DNA from 4 places in the Mesorhizobium sp. M7A.F.Ca.MR.245.00.0.0 genome. Region 3 is predicted to be linked to each of the others. Evidence: predicted binding sites of a transcription regulator. Region 3 holds the regulator's gene; each other region holds the start of a gene.
What was found. The regulator PhoB, encoded in region 3, activates phosphate uptake and scavenging genes when phosphate is short. The targets are predictions, from matches to a motif close to TGTCATNNANCTGTCAT.
Positions count from the first base shown of each region.

Region 1 (4,639 bases), on a different contig from region 3:
TCCAGGCGAGGAAGAAGTGGCCGGTCTGGACGCCGCCGCCGGAGATGATCCAGCGCCGGCCGGAACTGGCGAAATACAAGGACGGCATGCCGCCCGGCCCGCAGAGCCCGTTGGGCGCCCGCGCGCTGTATCTGTTCCGCGACGGCAAGGACACGATGTACCGGCTGCACGGCACGCCGGAGTGGGATTCCATCGGTAAGAACGCTTCGTCGGGCTGCGTGCGCTTCATGAACCAGGACATCATCGACCTCTACAGCCGCGTCAACGGCCCCGCTCAGGTCTTCGTGCGTCCCAACCTGTTGGCCGCCGGCAAGATCATGGCCGTGTCGAGCAGAACCGCCGAACCGATAGATGCGGGCGTCCCGAAGGGCGCGGAGTTCTTGAAGTAAGCCTTCTCAATCAATCTGCCTGGAAAAACACCAGCAATAGTGCTCCGGGCGGACGCGCCAAGCGCGCCCGTCCGTGCAGTGGTCGTTACTTCTTGGCCAGTCCCGGCAGCGTGACCTGATAGACCAGGAACATGGTGTCGACATTGGCGCCGTCTTCGGCCTTGTAGGGCGCGCCGACCTGAAAACCGTCCTGGGCGAGGAAGTCGTTGTCGTTGGCGACGAACAGGAAGTAGTCGTCGGGCAGCTTCGCATCGAGCACGCTGACCACCGACATCGCCTCCCACTTCTCCGACAGGTTATCCTGGTCATTGGGCGCGCCATTGTGCAGGCCGAAGCGGCCGAGCTCGGCACTGTCGTTGATGTCGATGAATGGCGTCAGCTTGGCCGGTGTCACCGATGGGTCGACGACGCCTTTGGGGGCGACCGGCCTGTCAGCGCTGTCGAAGGCGCCGCCGGCGATGTCGGTCGCGGTGGATAGGTCGACGACGTTGACCTGCCGATAGAGCGAGGCGTCGCCCTTCAGGCCCTGGCCGTTGCCGCTGTCGCGCGCCAGCATCAGGAAGCTCTTGTCGGAGAGCGCCACGATCTCGCTCTGCGCGGCGACCTTGGTCTTGCCCTTGGCATCCCTGAACACCGGCAGCGGCACGACATATTCGTGCGTCAATTTGAGGTGGGCGAGGTCGGACGCGTCATAGACCAGCGCCCTGGTGTTCTGGCGGGTCGAGCCGGAATCGCCGCCGTCCTGCCTGGCCGCCGACTGCAGCACGGCGATCAGGAACTTGCCGTCGGGCGTCATCGCCATGCCTTCGAGGCCTTGATTGTTCTGGCGGCCGGTGTCGGGATCCTTCGGATCGGGCTCGGCGGCACCGGGTCCCGGATTGTCCGAGGCGAAGTTCGGCGTGCCGTGGCGCATCGGCACCAGCGCGGCCGGTGGCTGGGTTGCCGACAGCAGATGCCCGTCGGCGGAAAACCGATAGATGTTCGGGCCGTATTCGTCGGAGATGAACATCGAACCATCGGGCAGCCGCACGATCGCCTCGTTGTCGAGCGCCAGCTTGCCATTGTCGGCTTGCGGCAGGATCGGCATGTCGCCGCTTGCCGCGCGCACGCCGTTGAGCGGATCGAGGCCTGTGGCATCAGCCCCCTTGTCGTCGGTGAGAAGCATGGTGTCGGCGAGCGTTGCCTTGACGCCGGTCTGCTGCTGGCCGGCAGCAGGTGCCGCACCTGGTGCCACCGGGGTAAACTCGATGGCGACGGTGTTGAGGCGCGGCCGGTAGTCGGTGGTGCCGACGACATTGTAGCCGCGATCCGGCAGCAGCCAGAGCGAACCTTTGTAGCCGGCGGCCTCATGCGTCCAGCCTGATGTGTCGATCGACATGCCCGAGCCCGAACCAAACGTCTCGCCGAACTTGTCGCGCTGAGCGGCCGGGATGCGGCCGACGCCGACCAGCCCTTTGTTGACAAAGCTCGTGCCGCCGACGGTCGCGGTGCTGTCGGCGAGCGCCGGCGTCAAGGCGGTGAACAAGGCCAGCGCGACGCCGAGCGACGCGGTTCGATATAGGTGTTTCATGGATAATCCTCTTTGTGACGGATGTGCCGGAGCGGCCGCGGGACGAAAAACTGAAAGAGGTGCGACATCGATGATGCCGCGCAAGCCTCCCCGAAACGCGGTCTACGGCGCGAACATGATGCTTGCGTGACAGCGCGCAGTGCATGCCGGCGGTCGACGAAAAACGATGCGCGCGCACGGCACTAGACACTTATGTCCAGTGCATATATGCTCCAGCCTTCGGACTAAACGTGGAGGGGAAGCCTTGAAATCGCACTACCGCGCAGTCGTCATCGGGGGTGGCGTGGTCGGGGCCTCCGTCCTTTATCATCTGACCCGATTTGGCTGGAGCGATGTGGCGCTGATCGAGCGCGCCGAACTGACGGCCGGTTCGACCTGGCACGCGGCGGCAGGCTTCCATGCGCTCAACGCCGACCCCAACGTGGCGGCGCTACAGGACTACACCATCAATCTCTACCGCGAGATCGAGGCCGAATCCGGCTGGGATATCGGCCTGCACATGACGGGCGGCGTCAACATCGCCAGCGATCCCGCGCGCTGGGAGTGGCTGAAATCGGCCTGGGCGGTGTTCCAGTCGGTCGGCATCGAGACCGCGCGCCTGGTCACGCCCGACGAGATCAAGGCGATCTGCCCGATCGTCGACGTCACCGGCGTGCTAGGCGGCCTGCATGATTCCAACGAGGGGCACCTCGACCCGTACGGCACGACGCACGCCTATGCCGGCGCTGCAAAAAAGCGCGGCGCCGACATCATCCTGCGCAACCGGGTGGTCGAGTTGAAGTCGCGCGCCGACGGTCGCTGGGATGTCGTCACGGAGCAGGGCACCATCATCGCCGAGCATGTCGTCAATGCCGGCGGGCTGTGGGCTAAGCAGCTCGGCCGCATGGCCGGCGTCGATCTGCCGGTGACGCCGATGGAGCACCATTATTTCATCACTGAGGACATTCCCGAGATCGCGGCGCTGGACAGGGAAATCGGCATCGCCGTCGATCTCGACGGCTTTTCGTATCTCAGGCAGGAGCGCAAGGGCGTGTTGCTCGGCGTTTACGAGCAGAACCCGAAGCACTGGAACATGGATGGCGCGCCATGGGACTACGGCATCGAGCTGATCCCGGAAGACATCGACCGCATCAGCCCCGAACTCGCCAAGGCGCATGAGCGCTTTCCTTGCCTGGCGACGGCCGGCATCCGCAAATGGGTCAACGGCGCCTTCACCTTCACGCCGGACGGCAATCCGGTTGTCGGGCCGGTGCGCGGGCTGAGGAACTACTGGGTTGCCTGCGGCGTCATGGCCGGCTTCAGCCAGGGCGGCGGCGTCGGCAAGTCGCTGGCCGAGTGGATGATTTTCGGCGAACCGCAGGCCGACATCTTCGGCATGGACATCGCTCGCTACGGCGCCTTCGCCGCCAGCCGGGAATATCTCAGGCAGACGACGCGCCAGTTCTATTCGCGCCGCTTCGTGATGACCTTTCCCAATGAACGACTGCCCGCCGGCCGGCCGCTGAAACGTCCGGGTGCCTATGACGGCATGAGCGCGGCGGGATGCGAATGGACGGCTTCCTGGGGGCTGGAAATCCCGGCCTATTTCGCGCCGATGGAATTTGCCGAGAACACGACGCTGCGGCGCTCCAACGCCTTCGACATCGTCGGCGACGAGGCGCTGCAGGTGCGGCGCGCCGCCGGTCTCGTCGATATCTCGGCCTATTCGCGCTATGCGGTGGCGGGGCCAGGTGCGGAAGCCTGGCTCGACCGGCTGCTCGCCTGCAGACTGCCGAAGCCGGGGCGGGCCGGCCTGGCGCCGATGCTCGGTCATGACGGACGGCTGAAGGGCGACCTCACCGTCTTCAACTGGGGCGGCGGCAGCTATTGGCTGATGGGCTCCTACTATCTCCGGGAATTCCACATGCGCTGGTTCGAGAGCCATGCGGCTGAAGGCGTCACCGTAGACGACCTCTCCGACACGATGAGCGGCTTCCTGCTGACGGGGCCGAATGCGCGCAAAATACTGGAGCGAACGACGCATCAGGATGTGTCCGGCGCAGCGCTGCCGTTCATGGCCTGCGGCACATTCGACATCGGCATGGTGCAGGCCCGTGTAGCGCGGCTGTCTATATCAGGCGAGCTTGGCTTCGAAATCAGTTGCCCCGTGACCATGCATGCCACTCTGCGCGAAACGCTGCTGGCGGCGGGCGAGGATCTCGGCCTTGCCGAAATCGGCTATTACGCGCTCAATGCACTGCGGCTGGAGAAGAGCTTTGGCATCTGGTCGCGCGAATTCACGCAAGGCTACACGCCGGGCCAGACCGGTCTCGACCGCTTCATCGCTTTCGGCAAGAGCGGCTTCATCGGCCGCGAAGCAGCGTCGAAACAGCGGGAGGCCGGCAGCGGCCAATGCCTGGTGACGCTTGAAGTCGACGCGCTCGACGCCGATGCCAGCGGTTTTGAGCCTGTCTGGCATCGGGGCCGACGCGTCGGCTTCGTCACCTCGGGCGGCTATGGCTATACGGTCGGCAAGAGTCTGGCGCTGGCTCTCGTCGACCGCGATTTTGCGGGCGAGGGTACCGCGCTCTCCGTGCATGTCGTGGGTGAGGAGCGGCCGGCGCATGTCGTCGCGGCCTCGCCCTATGATCCCCTGGGCAAGGCAATGCGGCAATGAGGAGGATTTCCGATGGTCGATGAC
Region 1 is NZ_RZTE01000017.1:30,773-35,411, forward strand. Features, by position in the region: gene EOB80_RS18325 (L,D-transpeptidase) at 1-389, shown strand, start outside; gene EOB80_RS18330 (esterase-like activity of phytase family protein) at 475-1,959, opposite strand; gene EOB80_RS18335 (FAD-dependent oxidoreductase) at 2,204-4,615, shown strand; gene EOB80_RS18340 (trimethylamine methyltransferase family protein) at 4,628-4,639, shown strand, end outside.
Region 1: EOB80_RS18330 (esterase-like activity of phytase family protein) is a predicted target of PhoB. The motif match lies at 2,075-2,091, and genes of this name have one in related genera.

Region 2 (4,639 bases), on a different contig from region 3:
CGAGTCCGGCTCCGGCAAGACGACATTGCTCAACTGCCTGTCGACGCGGCTGCTGCCCTCCTCCGGCAGCGCCAGCTACCGCATGCGCGACGGCCAGTTCCGCGAGCTCTACCGCATGAGTGAGGCCGAGCGCCGCTTCCTGATGCGCACCGACTGGGGGTTTGTCCACCAGAACCCGGCCGACGGCCTGCGCATGACGGTGTCGGCCGGCGCCAATGTCGGCGAGCGGCTGATGGCGGTCGGCGACCGCCACTACGGCAAGATCCGCGCCACCGCCGTCGACTGGCTATCGCGCGTCGAGATCGACGAGGACCGCATCGACGACGAGCCGCGCGCCTTTTCCGGCGGCATGCGCCAGCGCCTGCAGATTGCCCGCAACCTCGTCACCGGCCCGCGTCTGGTGTTCATGGACGAGCCAACCGGCGGCCTCGACGTCTCGGTCCAGGCGCGCCTGCTCGACCTGCTGCGCGGTCTGGTCACCGATCTTGGTCTGGCGGCCATCGTCGTCACCCATGACCTTGCCGTGGCGCGGCTTTTGTCGCAGCGCATGATGGTGATGAAGGACGGCCGCGTCGTCGAAAGCGGTCTCACCGACCGCGTGCTCGACGACCCGCGCGCGCCTTACACGCAATTGCTTGTTTCCTCGATTCTGCAGGTTTGACGATGACGCAAACGACTGACGATTGGAGAACCTTCTGATGGCAACCCCGCTCGTTGTTTCCGGCGTTGCCAAGAGCTTCACCATGCATCTGCGTGACGGCATCAAACTGCCTGTTGTCGCCGGTGTCTCGTTCTCGATCAGGGCCGGCGAATGCACCGTGCTCGGCGGCCCGTCCGGTGCCGGCAAGAGCTCGATCCTGAAGATGCTCTACGGCAACTACGCCGTCGACGAAGGCCAGATCATCGTCACGCATGATGACGGGCTGATCGACCTGGCCACCGCCAGCCCTCGCACCGTGCTTGCGGTGCGCCGGCAAACGATCGGCTATGTCAGCCAGTTCCTGCGCACCGTGCCGCGCGTTTCGGCGCTCGATGTCGTCGCCGAACCGCTGGTCGAGCGCGGCGAGGATCGCGAGATTGCCCGCGGCAAGGCGCGCGCCTTGCTGGCACAGCTCAACCTGCCGGAGAAACTCTGGGCTTTGCCGCCTGCGACCTTTTCCGGCGGCGAGCAGCAGCGCGTCAACATCGCGCGCGGCTTCATCACCGAGCATCCGATCCTGCTGCTCGACGAACCGACCGCTTCGCTCGACGCCAGGAACCGCGATGTCGTGATCGAACTCATCGCCGCCAAGAAGGCGGCTGATGTCGCCCTGCTCGGCATCTTCCATGACCACGACGTGCGCGAGGCGGTTGCCGACCGCATCATCGACGTCACCGCGTTCGCGTCCGGAAAAATCGCCGCATGAGCAGGAAATTGTCCGAGACGCCGCTGGTCCACCCGACGGCGGATGTACAGAATTCGACGCTCGGCCGCTGGACCGAGATCGCCGACCGCAGCCGGGTCTCGGAAAGCGAACTTGGCGACTATTCCTACATGATGCAGGACTGCTCCGTCTGGTGCGCGACGATCGGCAAGTTCGCCAACATCGCGGCCAGCGTTCGCATCAACGCCACCAACCACCCGACCTGGCGGCCGACGCTGCATCACTTCACCTATCGCGCCTCGGACTACTGGGACGATGCCGAGCACGAGACAGAATTCTTCGCCCAGCGCCGCGCCAAACGCGTCACCATCGGCCACGACACCTGGCTCGGTCACGGCTCGACTATCCTGCCCGGCGTCACCGTCGGCGATGGCGCCGCGGTCGGCGCGGGTGCGGTGGTCTCGAAAGATGTCGCGCCCTATACCATTGTCGGCGGCGTGCCGGCCAAACCGATCCGCGAGCGCTTCGATCGCCGCACGGCCGAACGTTACCAGGCGCTCGCCTGGTGGGACTGGGACCATGCAAGGCTGCGCGCCGCGTTGGATGATTTCCGGGAGCTTGAGGCCGAGACGTTCCTAGAGAAATATGGCGGATAGCGACGTCCAGGAATGGACGGTCACTGACGCGGGGCAGCGGGGCATTGTCACAAACCGCCCCGGCCCCTGCTATCCGCATGACGTGCCTCTCGACACCAGCATCGACGCCATGGCCCTTGTCTGGAACGCCTGAAGGACGGCCTCGCCGTTGCCAACGCGCGACGGACGAGTATGTGCGCATCACCTGACGCGGTTTTGCCACCGGCACCAGCCCGCCAGGCCCGCGTTCCACATGACCTTCGACTGCTGGCCCTGGGCCGGCCCTAGACTCCGGCCTGTGGAGCGTAACAAAACTGACATCACCGCGACACGGCAGGTTCATGTGGCTGCGCTAGGCGAGAGCCTGACGATCAATGGTCCGGACCTGGAACCTGCCCCATGCCAGCAAATTCCGCCACGCTCGAAATCCGCGGTGTCACCCGACGATTTGGCAAGAACACTGCCGTCAGCGACATCAACATCGCGATCCCGCAGGGTCAGATGGTTGGCATTATCGGCCGTTCGGGCGCCGGCAAATCGACGCTTCTTCGCATGATCAACCGTCTCATCGATCCCAGCCAGGGGTCGATTTTTTTTGACGGCGCCGAGGTCTCCCAGCTGCGCGGTTCGCCACTGCGGCGCTGGCAGCGCGATTGCGCCATGATCTTCCAGCAGTTCAACCTGGTGCCGCGCCTCGACGTGCTGACCAATGTGCTTCTCGGCCGGCTGAACCACCGCTCCACCATGTCGAACCTGCTCGGCATCTTCTCCCGCGAGGAACGAGCCGAGGCGATAGCAGCGCTGGAGCGTCTCGATATCGCCCGCACCGCGCTGCAGGCCGCCGGCACCTTGTCGGGTGGCCAGCAGCAGCGCGTCGCCATTGCCCGCGCGTTGATGCAGCAGCCGAAGGTGATCCTCGCCGACGAGCCGATCGCGTCACTCGATCCGCTCAACGCCAAGGTGGTTATGGATTCGCTGCAGGATATCAATTTGCGCGAAGGCATCACCGTGATCACCAACCTGCACACGCTGGACACGGCCCGCACCTATTGCAACCGTATCATCGGCATGGCTGCTGGCAAGGTCGTCTTCGACGGCCCGCCGGAAGAGCTCAACCGCGAGGCCGTGCGCATGGTCTACGGCGCCGACAGCAGCGGCGGCGAAATCTCCGAGGCCATCACCTCGACCAGTGTCATCATCAAGCAAAAAATCGCCGCATCCGCCGGACCGCTTGAGCCAGCCTTTCCTGGTTACTGAGCGACCTGGATCGCCAGCCCGCGTCAAGGGCATCATATCCCAACGCAGCCGGCGCGATGCCGGGACCAACAGGAGAGAGACGAGATGTTTAGAAAGATACTTTTCGGTGCCGTTTCCATCATGGCCATGGCGATGGGCTCGGTCCAGGCACAGGATCTGAAGGAATTCCGCGTCGGCATTCTGGGCGGCGAGAACGAAGCCGACCGTCTGCGCAACTACCAGTGCTTCGCCGACCACATCAAGCAAGTTCTCGGCGTCGAGAAAGTTTCGCTGTTCCCGGCCGCCGACTACGACGGCGTCATCCAGGGTCTGCTCGGCGGCACGCTCGACTATGCCGAACTCGGCGCTTCCGCCTACGCCAAGGTCTACCTCGAGAACAAGGACGCGGTTCAGCCGATCCTGACGACGGTCCAGACCGACGGTTCGACCGGCTACCATTCGGTTATGGTCGCCCGTGCGGATTCCGGCATCAAGACACTCGCTGACATGAAGGGCAAGAAACTCGGTTTCGCCGATCCCGATTCGACTTCCGGCTACCTGGTCCCGGTCACCTCGCTGCCCAAAGACATCGGCATGGATGTGAAGAGCTATTTCGCGTCGACCGGTTTCGGCGGCGGCCATGAACAGCTTGTCCTTGAAGTTCTGAAGGGCACCTTCGATGCCGGCACCACCTGGGCCTCCGGCGTCGGCGACTTCAAGGATGGCTACAGCTCCGGCAATCTGCGCAAGATGGTCGACAAGGGTGTCCTCAAGATGGACGACCTCGTAGAGTTGTGGCAGTCCCCCTTGATCCCGAACGGCCCGCTGGTCATACGCACCTCGCTCGACGCCGACACCAAGCAGAAGATCACCGATTTCCTGACCAAGCTTCCGCAGACCGACCCGGCCTGTTTCGCGGCGGTGCAAGGCGGCGACTTCAAGAGCTATTCGCCGGTCACCCCGGAATTCTATCAGGCGATCATCGACGCTCGTAAGGCGAAGATCGGCTCGTAAGCCAAAAGGCACGACGCCGCCGGGGCCAAAGTGCCGCCGGCGGCGTTGCCGCGTCACGGCTGGGGAACTATCGATGAGTGCGACCGAAATTTACCGCGCGCCTGCGCTCTCCACGGAAGGAGCGTTGGCCGAGCGGCACTGGCGCGACCTCGCCGCTCGCCGGCGCCTCTACACGATCGGAGGCCTGGTTTTCCTGTTGCTTGCGCTCTCGGGCTCGCTCTGGTTCGCCAATGAGACCAACGCCGGAAAGTTCTTCGACCGCCTTCCCCACATCGCCGACTTTTTCGTCGAATTGAAGCCGCGCGACTGGTTCGACCCGGTGCGCGCGCTGTTCGACCTGCCGTCGCCCTATGACGATGGCAGCCTCAAATTCGACTATCCCGAAGGCCG
Region 2 is NZ_RZTE01000011.1:12,878-17,516, reverse strand. Features, by position in the region: gene phnK (phosphonate C-P lyase system protein PhnK) at 1-661, shown strand, start outside; gene phnL (phosphonate C-P lyase system protein PhnL) at 699-1,406, shown strand; gene EOB80_RS14015 (DapH/DapD/GlmU-related protein) at 1,403-2,020, shown strand; gene phnC (phosphonate ABC transporter ATP-binding protein) at 2,399-3,256, shown strand; gene phnD (phosphonate ABC transporter substrate-binding protein) at 3,341-4,249, shown strand; gene phnE (phosphonate ABC transporter, permease protein PhnE) at 4,323-4,639, shown strand, end outside.
Region 2: phnC (phosphonate ABC transporter ATP-binding protein) is a predicted target of PhoB. The motif match lies at 2,304-2,320, and genes of this name have one in related genera.

Region 3 (4,639 bases):
TTCACCGACCTTATCGAGGTCAACATCAACAATCTGGCAGCGGTGCCGTCAATCGTCTTCGGCTTGCTCGGCCTCGCGGTGTTCATCAATTTCCTGGGCATGCCGCGCTCCGCCGCTTTCGTCGGCGGCCTGGTGCTGACACTGATGACGCTGCCGACGATCATCATCGCGACGCGCGCTGCACTTGCCGCGGTGCCGCCGTCGATCCGCTCGGCGGCTCTCGGTCTTGGCGCCTCCAAGATGCAGATGGTGTTCCAGCACATCCTGCCGCTTGCCGCACCCGGCATCCTCACCGGCACCATCATCGGTCTAGCGCGTGCGCTCGGTGAAACCGCGCCCCTGCTGCTAATCGGCATGGTCGCCTTCGTCGCCGATCCACCGACGACGCCTTTCGATCCGGCCACCGCGCTGCCGGTGCAGATCTATATGTGGGCGAACGAGGCCGAACGCGCCTTCGTCGAGCGCATGTCGGGCGCGATCATCATCCTGCTCGTCTTCCTCATGGCCATGAACATCACCGCGATCGTGCTTCGGCGTCGGTTCGAGCGGCGCTGGTAGAAAAAAGGCATTTTGGTATGAACATCATGACCGAACAGTCCCTTGAAAATGCAGTGGGCGATAAGATGAACGCCAAGTCGAACGAAGTGATCAAAATGCGCGGCGACAAGGTCGGCGTGTTCTATGGCGAGAAGCAGGCGCTGTTCGATGTCAATCTCGACGTCCGCCTGAATCAGGTGACGGCGCTGATCGGCCCCTCCGGCTGCGGCAAGTCGACCTTCCTGCGTTGCCTCAACCGCATGAACGACACCATCGATTCCGCGCGGGTAACCGGCAAGATAACGCTCGACGAAGAAGACATCTACGACAAGAACATCGATGTCGTCGAACTCAGGGCGCGCGTCGGCATGGTGTTTCAGAAACCCAATCCGTTCCCCAAGTCGATCTACGAGAACGTCGCCTATGGCCCGCGCATCCACGGATTGGCCAAGCGCAAGGCCGACATGGATCAGATCGTCGAGTCGAGCCTGAAGAAGGCGGCAATCTGGAACGAGGTGAAGGACCGTTTGCAGGAACCTGGCACGGGTCTTTCCGGTGGCCAGCAGCAGCGTCTGTGCATTGCACGCGCCATCGCCGTGTCGCCCGAGGTGATCCTGATGGACGAACCGTGTTCGGCGCTCGACCCGATCGCCACTGCTCGCGTCGAGGAACTGATCGACGAACTGCGCCAGAACTATACGATCGTCATCGTCACCCATTCGATGCAGCAGGCAGCGCGCGTGTCGCAGCGCACCGCGATGTTCCATCTAGGCTATCTGGTCGAGGAGGGCGCCACCGACAAGATGTTCACCACCCCCGACGACAAACGCACCCAGGACTACATCACCGGCCGGTTCGGCTGAGCTCAGGCATATGAGGGACGAAGATCATGGGTGAACATACCGTTGCATCTTTCGATGAGGATCTGGAGCAGATCAGCCAGCTGATCCGCGACATGGGCGATCTCGCCCGCTCGATGGTCAGTGGCTCGACCAAGGCTTTGCTCAATTCGGACAATGCGCTGGCGCAGCGCGTGGTTTCCGATGATGCCATCATGGATGCGCGCCAGCGCGAGCTGGACGATCGCGCCATCACGCTGATCGCCAAGCGCCAGCCAATGGCCAACGACCTGCGTGCGGTGGTCGGTTCGATCCGCATGGCCGGCGACCTCGAGCGCATCGGCGACCTTGCCAAGAACATCGCCAAGCGCGTCGGCACTGTCGGGCTGAGCGTCACGCCGCACGATCTTTCGCATTCGATCGACGCGATGGCGCAGCTGGTGCTGATCCAGGTGCAGGGGGTCGTCGACGAGTATGCCGCCGCTGACGCGGCAGCGCTTGCCACGCTCAGAAACAATGACGAACGCATCGACGTCAAATACACCTCGGTGTTCCGCGAGCTGCTGACCTACATGATGGAAGATCCCCGCAACATCACGGCGTGCACGCACCTGTTGTTTTGCGCCAAGAACCTCGAGCGGATCGGCGACCACGTGACCAACATCGCCGAAAATGCCTACTATGTTTTGACCGGCACGCAGCTGCCAGCCAATCGTCCGAAGCAGGACGAGACGGCAATGTCCGCGCCAGCGGCATAACAGGGGTGACCAGCCGATGATCGCACCACGCATCATGGTGGTGGAGGATGAGGAGCCGCTAGGCGTGCTGCTCCGCTACAATCTTGAATCCGAAGGTTACCAGGTCGAGGTGGTGACGCGCGGCGATGAGGCCGAAATCCGGCTGCAGGAGAACGTTCCCGATCTTCTGGTGCTCGACTGGATGGTGCCTGCGGTTTCGGGCATCGAACTCTGCCGGCGCCTGCGAATGCGTCCCGAGACCGAGCGGCTGCCGATCATCATGCTGACCGCGCGAGGCGAGGAAAGCGACCGCGTGCGCGGCCTGTCGACCGGCGCCGACGACTATCTGGTCAAGCCCTTCTCGACGCCGGAGTTCATGGCCAGGGTCAAGGCGCTGCTGCGCCGGGCCAAGCCGGAAGTGCTGTCCAGCGTGCTCAAGGTCGGCGATATCGTGCTCGATCGCGAGTCGCACCGTGTCTATCGCAAGAAGAGCGAGATCCGGCTTGGGCCGACGGAATTCCGCCTGCTCGAATTCATGATGCGCCATCCAGGCCGCGTGTTCTCGCGCAGCCAGCTGCTCGACAATGTCTGGGGCGAGACGATCTACATCGACGAGCGCACAGTCGACGTGCATGTCGGCCGGCTGCGCAAGGCGGTCAACAATGGCCGTATGCCTGATGTCATCCGCACGATCCGTGGGGCCGGATACGCCATCCGAGAGGACTGAACTCCCTCGTTTGAACTCACGCCACGTTCTTGCCGCCGAAACCGGATCTCGCCTGCACGCCCGGCGCAAAAATCTCCTGATCGACGAAGATCAGCGCCCGCATGGCGCAGCCTTCGCGGATCAGCGGCAGTTCGTTCGGCTCGGTGTCGAAGGAAATCGATTTGGAATGCTGGCCGCCGGCGGTCTGGGCAATCGCTTGCCGCAATGCCGGCTCGATCAGGTCGAAGGCGGCGGCGCTGACACCGACCATGGCGACCGGCGCCGGATCGATCAGCGCGAACAGGCTGCCGAGGCCGTAGCCGAGCGCTTCGCCGGCCTTGCGATAGGCTTCCCGTTCGGGTCCGTCACCTTCGCGGGCCGCGGCAGCCAGGGCGCGCATGTCGGCGTCGCTGACATCGGCAACGGGTTCTGCATCCTCGCCCATCTGCCTGGCGTTGCGCCATATGGCGTAATTGCCCGCATAGGCTTCGACGCAGCCGCGCCGTCCGCAGCGACATAGCGCGCCGTTCGGCCGATGGATCATGTGGCCGAATTCGCCGCCCGAAGAATGGGTGCCGGTGAACAATTCGCCCTTCAGCACCAGTCCCATGCCGATGCCGTGCGACAAAAGGATAGCGATGAAATCGTCGCGGTAACGATCGGGGTCGCGCCAGCGCAGCGCCACCGCCATCATGTTGCAGTCGTTCTCCATTATGGCAGGGATGCCGAACTCGTCTTCGAATATGTCAGCGAAGGCGATGTCGGTGTGCGGCGTGATCGGCGACCACAGCATGGCGCGGGCACGGGTGTCGGTGATGCCCTGGATGGCCAGCGCGATGCGGGCGATGCTGCGCACGTCCAGGTCGGGATCTGCCAGGCGGCGCCGCACGATGGCCGTGCATTCCCCGATCAGCGACTCGCGCGACATCGTCAGCGTGTCCAGCCGGCGCTGTTCCTCGGATATTACCTGGCCGGCATAGTCGATGACGGCGACGGAGAGGAAGTTCAGCGACAGCACCACGGTCATTACCGCGACCGCTTCCGGATTGAGACTGAGGCCGACCTGCGGCCGGCCGCGTTTGAGCGAGCCGGCCTCGCTCGGCTTGCTTTCGGTCAGGATGCCTTCGACGATCAGGTCGGATGAAATCGCCGAGATGGTCGAATGGCTGAGGCTTGTGGTCGCGGCGATCTCGGTTCGCGACGGCTGTCCGGCGCGGCGCACTGCCGCGATCACCATGGCGCGGTTGCGGCGGCGCAGATCGTCGTGGCGGATTCCGACCGACATGTTCTTTCATATCCTCCCGGTCGCCGCGGTTCCTCCTGCCCCTGGAACGCTGTCGGTGACGCCGGTAAATACTGGCAGAAGCTGCACGCCGTGTCATTTATTTATTCCGAGACTCGAAAAAAACTCGAAATGACATCAAAATCCATCAGAATCGATGTTGACAGCGTTCGGGCGTTGGCCCAGTGTTTTTTCGAGGCTCGAAAAAATAGAGCCTTTGTGCCGGCCCTCGGGTCAGTTTGGTCGCGCCATACGCGGCGCAGGGAGGATAATATGAAAAGATTCACGGCCGCCATCCTGGCGGGTGCCGCCATGTCGCTGACGCTCGCGTCTGTCGCGCAGGCGAAGGACAAGGTCGTCGGCGTTTCGTGGTCCAACTTCCAGGAAGAACGCTGGAAGACCGACGAAGCCGCCATGAAGACGGCGATCGAGGCCGCTGGCGACAAGTACATCTCCGCCGATGCGCAGTCCAATCCCGGCAAGCAGCTTACCGATGTCGAAAGCCTGATCTCGCAGGGCGCCAATTCCCTGATCATCC
Region 3 is NZ_RZTE01000030.1:38,036-42,674, reverse strand. Features, by position in the region: gene pstA (phosphate ABC transporter permease PstA) at 1-558, shown strand, start outside; gene pstB (phosphate ABC transporter ATP-binding protein PstB) at 576-1,400, shown strand; gene phoU (phosphate signaling complex protein PhoU) at 1,427-2,134, shown strand; gene phoB (phosphate regulon transcriptional regulator PhoB) at 2,151-2,840, shown strand; gene EOB80_RS24885 (ROK family protein) at 2,857-4,104, opposite strand; gene xylF (D-xylose ABC transporter substrate-binding protein) at 4,375-4,639, shown strand, end outside.

Region 4 (4,639 bases), on a different contig from region 3:
GCGATCGCCCGCTCGCTGTGCATGAACCCGCGCATCATGCTGTTCGATGAGCCGACCTCGGCGCTCGATCCGGAGATGATCAAGGAAGTGCTGGAGACCATGGTCGGCCTTGCCGAGGAAGGCATGACCATGCTGTGTGTCACCCACGAGATGGGCTTCGCCCGCAAGGTCGCCAACCGGGTGATCTTCATGGACCAGGGCCAGATCGTCGAGCAGAACACGCCGGCCGAGTTCTTCGACCACCCGCGCCACGAGCGCACGAAGCTGTTCCTGTCGCAGATCCTGCACTAGGCCTCGACGGCCACGAAGAGCCCGGCTGAAACACTGCCGGGCTCTTTTGCGTATGGGAGAACAGGCGGGCGTTCGTGTCGCCGGAGTGCGTTTGCAGGGCCGCCTTTCAATGAAAAGACTGGGACGTTTTCTGGGTCTTCTGTTGGTTCTCGTCGCACTCGCCGTGACGACGGGCACCCTCGTGCCACGGCCGCTGTGGCCGGCCGCCGCCGCCGTGCCAGCCGCGACGCGTCACATCCTGGTGCTGAACAATCCGATCCACACCGATATCGCCATCCCGGTCGATGACGCCGTGCGCCGGCGTTTCCATTTCCTGGTCGACGCGGGCATACCGGCCGACAGGCCGGAGGTCCGCTACATCGTCTTCGGCTGGGGCGGCCGCGCCTTCTACCTGGAGACGCCGACATGGTCCGAGCTGAAGGCGGTGCCGGTGATGAAGGCACTGACACTCGACGCGTCGGTCATGCATGTCGATGTCGCCGGTGACATCCTCGAACCGCGCCCCGATGTCGCGGGGTTCGACATCACCGAGGATCGGTTCGCGGCGTTGCTCGATTTCATCGATGCGAGTTTCCAGCGGGGCCCGAAAGGCCCGATCCTCGTTCCGGACGCAGCCTATTCCAGATTCGACGGCTTCTACGAAGCCAATGGCCATTTCAACGCACTGGTTGGCTGCAACACCTGGACGGCGGCGGCCTTGCGCATCGCCGGCCTGCGCACCGGCTGGTGGAACCCGCTGCCTGCATCGCTCGGGCTATCGATGCGGCTGTATAATTAGCTGTCTCGTCTTGTCGCGTTTCGCCAATGCGAGACGCCTCATTCCTTCGCGCCCCCTCTGTCCTGCCGGACATCTCCCCCACGAGGGGGGAGATTGGCGGTTCGGCGCCCCGCTCTTTCCTGCGGCCCTGCAACGTTCGAGATTGGTGAAATCGGCGGTGCCGGCCGATCTCCCCTCAAGTGGGGGAGATGTCCGGCAGGACAGAGGGGGGCGCTGTCCCGCCAGCCTGTCAGGCTTTCAACGCCTGACAGCAGCCTCAACTGCCCGCCACCCATAGAGCCAATCCAGATCCGCCGCGAGCTTTTCCGAGCGCGCCTTCAGGAACACATTGCGCGCAATCGCCACTGGACCCGAGGCATGCCAGGCCAGCCGGTTGACGGCGCCGCGTCGGGCGACCTGCGCGACACGCGGCCGCCGTGACTGCTCCCAAACCGCAAGCGCGGCCAAGGGGTTAGTGGGGGAGGCGTCGACGGCCTCGGCAAGCGTCGCCGCATCCTCGATCGCCATCGCCGCGCCTTGCGCCGCGAACGGGGTCATCGCATGCGCGGCGTCGCCGATCAGCGCGATGCCGTTCGGCGTTGTCCAGGGCTGTTGCGGGTCAACAGTGTGGATCGGCCATGCGGTCCATGGGCCGGCCTGCTCGACCAGGCGGGCAAGTTCTGCCGCGGTGCCGCGCAGGGCTCGGGTCAGGATCCCGGCGTCGGCGTTGCCGGACCAGCCCTCGGCAATGCGGTCGCCCCTGGTGAAGGCCGCGAGATTGAAGGCCGCACCCTTGCTGACGGGATAGGCGACCATATGGAAGCCGGGATGCAGGAAAGTGGTGACGCAGTCCCTGGCGCCTATGGCTGCAAAGCTCCGACCGGCGGCACTGTCGGCCGCGACGGTGGCGCGCCAGGCCAGTTCGCCGGAGAAACGGCTCGTTGCGAGGGTCGCTCCCTTGGCCGAGCGGGCAAGCCTGCGCACCGACGACCAGACGCCATCGGCCCCAACCAGCAGGAGGCCCTCCGCCTCGACGGTTTTGCCATTGATCTCGGCCGTCGCGGTGATGCCATCCGGGCCGGTGTCAACGTCGCCGATGCGGGCGCCGGTGGTGAGATGGATATCCGGCATCTCGGCAACGCGCGCGGTCAGTGCGCTCTGCAGATCGGCCCTGTGCGCCACGAGATAGGGCGCCTGCCAGCGCGTTTCGGCGGCTTGCCCCAACGGCACCCGCGCCAGTTCGCGCAACGTCGCGGCGTCCTTCAGGACCACCGCTTCCGGCCGCACCGTTGCCGGCAGCAGCTTGTCGAGTACGCCAAGCTGGCGAAGGATACGTGTCGCGTTGGGAGAGAGCTGGATGCCGGCGCCGGCAGCTTCCAGGCGCTGCGCCTGTTCGAACACCCGAACAGGGTAGCCGCGGTCGGCGAATGCAAGCGCTGCGGTCAATCCGGCGACACCCGCCCCGGCGATGACAATTTGCCGGGATCGCGTGTCGGTCATCGGGCTGGTCGCGAAAGACTCAGGCGGCCTGATCGATGTAGATGCAGCCGGCCGGCAGCGTCTCGGTCGCCTTCAGCTTCGGAGAATAGCGGTAGAGCGTCGAGCAATAGGGGCAGACTTTTTCGTTGTCGTCGCCCATGTCCAGAAACACATGCGGGTGGTCGAAAGGCGGATTGGCGCCCGTGCACATGAATTCCTTCACGCCGATGTCGATTGCCTGATAGCCCGCATCGTTCTGAAAATGGGGAATGGAACCGCCTGCCATCGTCGTCTCCTTAACGCAGTCTCGTCTGCATCTGGATCATATCAGGCCTCTTTGCAAGTTCGATGAAATGAAACTGTCGCAAAAGCCTGTCAGAGGATAAGTTAAGCCGGTTAACGCATGGCCCCGAAGACCGACACCGGTTTTCGGCAAGGACCATGCGTCGCCTTGGAGTGGCAGAGCGTCCTTTGCGCGTCCTGAATGACGCACGACGCTTTAGCTGGCTGACGGTGTGGAAGAGCGGGAATCATGAACGAACTGAAGCCGGTGCAGAACGAATTCGTGGATGTCGAGGTGGCCCGCCCGGAGGGCGGCAATCCGGACCGGTTTGTCAACCGCGAGTTTTCCTGGCTGCAGTTCAACCGGCGCGTTCTCGAGGAGTCGCTGAACCTCAATCATCCGCTGCTGGAGCGCGTCCGCTTCCTGTCGATCTCGGCCGCCAACCTCGACGAGTTCTTCATGGTCCGCGTTGCCGGTCTTGCCGGCCAGGTGCGCGAGGGCATCACGCTGAAGAGCCCTGACGGACGCACCCCCGAACAGCAGCTCGAACAGCTGCTGCGTGAGGTCGAGCGGCTGCAGGAAGACCAGCAGAAGAGCCTTTCGGCGCTTACCGTGCTGCTCAACAAGGAAGGCATCGAGAGCATCACCCGCGATGCGCTGACCAAGGACGAGAAAGTCTGGCTGGAAGACCATTTCCAGGAACAGGTTTTCCCGGTGCTCACCCCGCTGTCGATCGACCCGGCGCATCCGTTTCCGTTCATTCCAAATCTCGGCTTCTCGATGGCGCTGCAATTGCGCCATCGCAAGAACGGTGAGGAGATGAGCGCGCTGCTGCGCCTGCCGGTGGCGCTGAAGCGCTTCATCCGTCTGCCGGACCGCAAGCATCATGTCCGCTTCATCCCGCTGGAAGAGGCGGTCGGCCTCTATATCGGCAAGCTCTTCCCCGGCTACGAGGTCAAGGGCTCCGGCACGTTCCGCATCATTCGCGATAGCGATATCGAGGTCGAGGAGGAGTCCGAGGACCTGGTTCGCCTGTTCGAAACGGCGCTGAAGCGGCGGCGGCGGGGTTCGGTGATCCGCATCGAATTCGACAGGCTGATGCCTGGCGAATTGCGCGACTTCGTGGCAGGCGAGCTTGGCGTGTCCTCGAGCCGCATCAGCGTGCTCACCGGGCCGCTGGCGCTCAGCCAGATTTCCGAGATCGTCGCCGTCCCTCGCGACGACCTGAAATTCATGCCCTACAATCCGCGTTTTCCCGAGCGTATCCGCGAGCATGGCGGCGATTGTTTCGCCGCCATCCGCGAGAAGGACATCGTCGTCCATCACCCCTACGAATCGTTTGACGTCGTGGTGCAGTTCCTGCGCCAGGCGATGGCCGATCCGGAAGTGGTGGCGATCAAGCAGACGCTTTACCGCACCTCCAATGACAGCCCGATCGTGCGTGCGCTGGTCGACGCGGCCGAGGCCGGCAAGTCGGTCACCGCGCTGGTCGAGCTCAAGGCGCGTTTCGACGAAGAAGCCAACATTCGCTGGGCGCGCGATCTGGAGCGTGCCGGCGTGCAGGTCGTGTTCGGCTTTCTCGAGCTGAAAACCCATTCGAAAATGTCGCTGGTGGTGCGGCGCGAGGACGGCAAGCTGCGCAACTACGTGCACCTCGGCACCGGCAACTACCATCCGGTAACGGCGCGCATCTACACCGACCTGTCCTTCTTCACCACCGATCCGACGATTGCCCGCGATGTCGCCCAGCTGTTCAATTTCATCACCGGCTATGCCGAGCCGACCGACGAAATGCGGCTTGCGATCTCGCCGTTCACGCTGAGAAGCCG
Region 4 is NZ_RZTE01000044.1:3,924-8,562, reverse strand. Features, by position in the region: gene EOB80_RS28805 (amino acid ABC transporter ATP-binding protein) at 1-291, shown strand, start outside; gene EOB80_RS28800 (TIGR02117 family protein) at 401-1,069, shown strand; gene EOB80_RS28790 (FAD-dependent monooxygenase) at 1,307-2,548, opposite strand; gene EOB80_RS28785 (zinc-finger domain-containing protein) at 2,568-2,813, opposite strand; gene EOB80_RS28780 (RNA degradosome polyphosphate kinase) at 3,060-4,639, shown strand, end outside.
Region 4: EOB80_RS28780 (RNA degradosome polyphosphate kinase) is a predicted target of PhoB. The motif match lies at 2,877-2,893, and genes of this name have one in related genera.